Regions from separate parts of the Oceanobacillus sp. FSL K6-0127 genome, predicted to be linked through region 1. Evidence: riboswitches for the same ligand, from Rfam matches in the RefSeq annotation. Region 1 holds a riboswitch; the other holds the start of a gene.

Region 1 (3,212 bases):
GTAGGTCAAGCGTCCAATAAACTAACAAGTCCTGATCGTAAGGTACGTAAACATGTTTTCGATCAGCTGAGTAATGCTTGGGAAGAACAATCTGCATTATTTAGTCAGACTTTAAATCATTTAGCCGGCTTTCGTTTGGAAACATACAAACACCGTGGATGGGAACATGTTTTAAAGGAACCGTTAGCAATAAACCGGATGAAAAAAGAAACGTTGGATGCAATGTGGACAGCTATTATAAATAATAAAAAGCATTTTGTAACGTATTTAAATAAAAAAGCAGATTTACTCGGTTTAGAGAAATTAAGTATTTACGATATCAGTGCTCCAGTCAGTACGACTGTAAAAACATCAAGCTATACAGAAGGTGCGAAATTTATTGTTGATCAATTTCAAACGTTCAGCCCGAAGATGGCAGGATTTGCAAAAATGGCATTTGAAGAAAGGTGGATTGAAGCGGAAGATCGTGCAGGTAAACGACCTGGTGGATTTTGTACGAGTTTCCCAGATAGTGAACAGACACGCATATTTATGACGTATTCAGGTACATCATCAAATATTTCTACTCTTGCCCATGAATTAGGTCACGCATACCATCAGCATGTGATGAATGATGTTAATGGTTTAAATCAGCGTTACGCAATGAATGTAGCTGAAACTGCCTCCACTTTTGCGGAAATGATTGTAGCAGATGCTTCTGTAAGAAATGCCCAAACGAAAGAAGAAAAACTCGCGTTACTGGAAGACAAAATTCAACGTAGTGTCGCCTTTTTTATGAATATTCATGCAAGGTTTTTATTTGAAACGCGATTTTATGAAGCGCGTAAGCAAGGGATGGTTTCTTCACAGCGCTTAAATGAATTAATGGTCGAAGCACAAAAGGAAGCTTATTGTAATAGTTTAGAAGAATATGATCCAAACTTTTGGTCCTCTAAACTACATTTTCATATTACAGGTGTTCCGTTTTATAATTTTCCATATACATTTGGCTATTTATTTAGCCTTGGTATTTACGCGTATGCAAAGGAGAAAGGCGGCAGCTTCGAGGATGATTATATTGCCTTACTAAGAGATACTGGTCGAATGACAGTAGAAGAGCTCGCAAAAAAGCATTTAAATGCTGATCTCACGAAACCGGAATTTTGGGAAAGTGCTATTGGATTATGTGTAGAAGATGTAAAGGAGTTTCAACGTTTATAATTGTTTTTGTAATTAATTTGTTCAATTCAAATAAATAAGGTACAATACAGGTAACAAAAAAGTAAATAGAAAAAGCCTGCAGGGGGAGTCGTTTTGACTGAGAGTGAACATTATTGTTCAGACCCTTTGAACCTGTTAGTTAATTCTAGCGTAGGGATGGTAGTCTTTTTGATGGAATAAAAAAAGTAATGTGAGCGAAGCAGACTACTTAATTGTAGTCACCATCAGAAAGCTTCCCTTGACATTACTTTTTTGCGTCTAAAATGCGATAAAGGTATATGTTCAAAAGGAGGATAAAAAGGACCGAGGTCGGCTACAGTTGCAACGCCCTGGGGCTGTGTTTACTCGCCCCACAGAAAAGCTTTGTTGCAACACCGACACTAGCACGTCCTGTGCGTCGAAGTTCGAGGCGGCGTAACTCCCCCGGACCAGGCTTCCACAGGATCTGGTGACTTCTGTGTTGCTCACAGGACGTGGGCGATTTTAGCAGAAGATCCCCTGCGATGCGTCATTTTTACCGAACTTTTTGAACTGCCTCTAAAAGGGAGAGTACTTAACATTGAATTCAAAACGTACGTTATTTTTGGTAGAGGTAGCGATTTTTACTGCTTTAGCACTTCTCTTAGACATCCTTCCAATATCATTTAAAATTTGGGCGCAAGGCGGATCTGTTTCGTTTGCGATGATCCCGGTTTTTATTGTTGCGTTCCGTTGGGGGATTAAAGGGGGATTGCTCTCGGGATTCCTTTGGGGAGTTTTGCAAGTGGCAACAGGAACGGCTTACGTTCTAGAACCATTACAAGGATTTATTGATTATGCAATTGCCTTTACGGTACTTGGCTTTGCTGGTTTGTTTGCTAAGAAAATTCAGGAGGCTGTTAAATCCGGCGAATCGAAGACGTATTTAACCTATATTACGCTTGGTGTTTTCGTTGGCTCTGCATTACGCTTCGTCGCTCATTATGTGGCGGGTATTGTGTTCTTTGGTTCGGCCGTCGAAGGGCAGCCAGCTTGGTTATATTCATTAATTTATAATGCATCTTACATGGTTCCATCTTTTATTATCAGCACTGTAATTGTATTTTTCTTGTTCCACAAGCAGCCAAGAACATTATTAAATGCTGCGTAAAATGTTATACATTCGCTCACATAAGAATAACCTCTTTTAAGAAGAGGTTATTCTTTTTAGGAAGGAGATAAAGTAATGCAAGAGTTAATCGGTATATGTGTGGAATGTTTGGAAGAAATCTATTGTGAGAATGGTTTCTTTGATGGTGTACACAAAGAGGGAAAATTATTTTGTAATGATTGTGCAGATAGGGAGGAAGGACATGGTATCACATAATAGAAGAAAAATCTCCCAAAAGTCTTAGGGAGAATGGGCAGTTGGGAATGCCCCATGCTCCTAAGACTTTTGGGAGGTCAGATTTTCTGTATACGTATTTACACGAGCATTTCTTCTACGAAATCATGATTGGTAACGATCAGTAGAATCTTGCCGTCATCCAAATCCTCTTCGTAATTTTCTGCTTCTACAGTAGTGACACCAATCTCCTTCAGCTTCGTACGTAATTCATCACCTTGACTATTAAACATATTCCCTACGGCACTTGAAAAATCCATCTCTTTCATCCCAATTGTATTCGCATCCACACCTTCTGCTAGACGACCAGTTCTTTCATCATCATGTGTAAGAATATAAATATCGTCTCTTGCTACACCTTTTGTTTTTAATTTCGTAATGTCAAGTTTAATTTGTGTTTCATCTACATATTCTTTTACATATGGTTTCATGTATAAATTCCTCCTTTTGAAGTTATATATTATGTACCCGTTGTTTAATTAATAAAACATCCAGTGTTCGAATCTGTCGCATAACGCGATTTTTACGCATAGGTTATAGCACATCCAAAAGGGAGGAATACGTAATGGTTTTAACATTTTCCCATGTGCTTTATGGCTTATTTACGCTTATTGTTATCTTAACAATGATATTTCGTAAAGGTGTTGTA
Region 2 (3,212 bases), 790 kb from region 1:
TTGCATTTCAGGAACAATCAGTTCCACAAAGTCTTCTAAACTGCCGGGTAATGTAGGAGGCATTAGATTAAATCCGTCAGCAACACCAGCTTCAAACCAGACCTCCATTTGATCCACAATTTCTTCGGGTGTACCTATTAGTGTGTGATGTCCACCGCCTGCACTGAGATAACCTAATAATTCTTTTACTGTAGGCTGGGTATCATTGATAATTTCCAGTATTGTTTCGTAACGTCCAACTGGACCAGTAAATTCTTCTACTGGAGGTAATGGAGGGACTGCTTTATCAATTTCCCAATTCGAACAGTCCTGCTGAATAAAGAAACTCAACTGTTTTAAAGCTGTTTCAATAGGTAATTGCTCATCTAAAGCTGCTTTTTTGGCTAAAGCTTCTTCACGTGTATGCCCTACATAAGTTACTAGGCCTGGGAATACTTTAATATGTCTATTGCTGTCTTCGCTTTGTTTAACTTGTTCATCTAATTTTTTATGAAAACTTTTTGCTTGCTTTAAGTTCCACGACACGGAATAGACTGCATCGGCATATTTTGCGGCTAATGCAATGCCTTGTTTAGATGCCCCCGCTTGCATGGATACTGGCTTGCCTTGCGGACTTTTTGGCGTGGTGGATGGGCCATGCACTTTAAAATACGTACCATCGTGATGAAAAGGCTGAATGTTTGATGGGTTTATCAATTTTCTTTCTTCCCGCTGATGCAGAAACGCATTATCATCCCATGAAATAAATAACTTATTCATTAAAGCAGCGAATTCATCTGCCTTTTCATAACGTTTGTCACGAGGAGGCAGCTCTTCCATACTATGATTCAACGCCTCTAAATCAGTCATGGAGGTAACGAGATTCCAGCCAACACGCCCTTTTGTAATATGGTCTAAGCTTAAGAGCTGCCGGGAAGCTGTGAAAGGATTAGAAAAAGTGCTTGAAATTGTTGCAACTAATCCAACATGATTTGTCACTTGGGAAATAGCTGTTAAATTGACTACTGGATCAAACCAAAATGCTGGCATATCACTGGCATGTTTAGCCGGAAATGATTGATTATCAGCAAAAAATACTGCATCAAAATAACCTTTTTCCGCAACCTGTGCTAAAGATTGATAATAAGAAATCTCCCCAATATGTTCAATGCTTGAGTCAGGCATTAACCAAGCAGCTTGATGGTGTCCGCAACCATACAGCAAAACACCTAAATGCAGTTGTCTTTCTTTCGTTTTTGTCATTTATTTACACCTCAACATACATCATTATTAACTGTCTTGTACATTCCGTTTTTGAAGGATCAGCTATCGTATTTTAAGCTATTAGTTCATTGTTAAACCGCCGTCTATTGTGAAATTTTGCCCTGTAATACCGTCAGCATTTTCTGAAGATAAATAAGCGACCATATTGGCTACATCTTGAGGTGTGGTCACTTTCTTCAATGGCGTTGATTGAGCAATTAAATCGAATACTTCTGGTGTTGTAACGGCACTCGCGTTAGTTGTTTTTAATAATCCACCTGAAACTACATTCGCTTTTATGCCATATACACCTAATTCGGCAGCGATATTACGTGTAAAACCGATTAATCCAGCTTTTGCTGTTGTATATTCATGGTAGGGTACAACAGGATTTTGATATAAATTTGTACCAATGCTTATAATACTTCCATTTTGTCGTTCAATAAATTGGGGGATGACGCTTTGAACGACATTAAATGCTGCTTTTAACGTACCATCCAGTTGTTTTTGATAATCTTCCCATGTAAGTTCTGTGAAGGATTTTTGTTTGGTTGGATCAAACTTGAAATCTATTAATGCATTATTGACGACAACATCTATTTGGCCAAAATATTCCGTTGCTTTTTTTATCAATTCATCTACTTCTTTACGATTTGTTACATCAGCCCGAATGGCAATAGCATTCTCTTCACCAATCTCAGAAACGAGCTTCTCAGCAGCTTCTTTGCTTTGATAGTAGTTGATAACCACTTGAAATCCTTGCTGTGCCAATGTCTTTGCAATAGTTGCCCCTAACCCTCTGCTGCTGCCTGTTACTAATACTGTTCTAATCATCCTAACCACTCCTATACTATTAATTTAGCGTGAAACTTACATCATAAAAATGATAGATAAAATAAAAAATACGCAACCTTCCCATAGGAAAGCTGCGTAAAAACAAATAACTACATATTAAGAATAAGGCATAAATGTTCTTTAAGTATGTATTTAGAGTTTACACTTTCCTACGCTAGTTTCAACTAGTTCAGGTTCAAAGGGTTTGAGTAATACTCATCTCAGTTAAATAACACCCCTAGTGCATATAATTAAGTTATATCCATATGTTATAATCTTTAGAAATTTATGTCAAGGGAATAGGGATGGTTAACGTAATTTTATGATTTTTTGCTATAAAAACGTGATTGTTTTTTTATTCAATTTATACTATTGATCATAATGGATTCATATTTATAATCGATCATTAATTAACAGAGTTTAGGTTCCTTAAAAGGTTTGTTCAAATAAATGTTTTCTCAACAACAAAAAATCATTAGGGTCGCAGCAGACACACATACAAACATTAAAAACCTGCATATTTAGCAAACTGTTCAAATGTATTTTCATTCTCTATCAAACCACATATCCCACATTGAATACGGTATTTTGGCCCCTTATACATCTGATGGAACATTTCCGTACTCTCATCTGTATAACTTTCCAGTAATTCTCCAGTTTTTGCGTCTAGTTTAACAGGTATTGCGATTTGCTCAATGAGATTAAAGCGGGATTTATTTGTTTTGCAATTTGGACAACGGTATGGCTTGATCCGTATTGCACCTCCATATGTCTTTTAGTGATGACAGTCATTTTCTGATTTTCATGTTTATTGTGGCCTATTTGCTTTTTATTATTCGGGAAACTGTTTGTTTGGGAGTTTTGTTTTGGTTAATGAGCTTCTAAAACAACGTGTGGTGGATATTTATATACAACTTGTTAGTATCTTTCACTATAGCCGATAAGGATGAATGAAACGTTAAAGTCACTTTTCGATAACATTTTTTCAATGGTTCCCTCTTTCAGTTCATTGGCCAAGTCTAAAATATCGGTAACGGCCTGTTTCAATTCACTCACCTGATTTTGAAGCCGTTGCAGTTCCTACAGTTGCGCCGACGATAAATCCGTTTCCTGTTGCCACTTGACGAGTTGCCTTT

Evidence for each region. Region 1 has a riboswitch for thiamine pyrophosphate ahead of thiT (energy-coupled thiamine transporter ThiT). Riboswitches for the same ligand answer to the same signal wherever they lie in the genome.
Region 2: linked by a shared signal. The riboswitch ahead of MHH64_RS19765 (3-oxoacyl-ACP reductase) and the one ahead of thiT (energy-coupled thiamine transporter ThiT) in region 1 are both predicted to bind thiamine pyrophosphate.

What each region holds. Positions count from the first base shown of each region.
Region 1 is NZ_CP150287.1:3,258,841-3,262,052, reverse strand. It holds gene MHH64_RS16210 (M3 family oligoendopeptidase) at 1-1,200, shown strand, start outside; TPP riboswitch at 1,272-1,375, shown strand; gene thiT (energy-coupled thiamine transporter ThiT) at 1,760-2,329, shown strand; gene MHH64_RS16200 (hypothetical protein) at 2,405-2,545, shown strand; gene MHH64_RS16195 (general stress protein) at 2,644-2,994, opposite strand; gene MHH64_RS16190 (hypothetical protein) at 3,129-3,212, shown strand, end outside.
Region 2 is NZ_CP150287.1:4,044,345-4,047,556, reverse strand. It holds gene MHH64_RS19770 (LLM class flavin-dependent oxidoreductase) at 1-1,242, opposite strand, end outside; gene MHH64_RS19765 (3-oxoacyl-ACP reductase) at 1,324-2,076, opposite strand; TPP riboswitch at 2,227-2,326, opposite strand; gene MHH64_RS19760 (DNA alkylation repair protein) at 2,582-2,827, opposite strand; gene MHH64_RS19755 (hypothetical protein) at 3,157-3,212, opposite strand, start outside.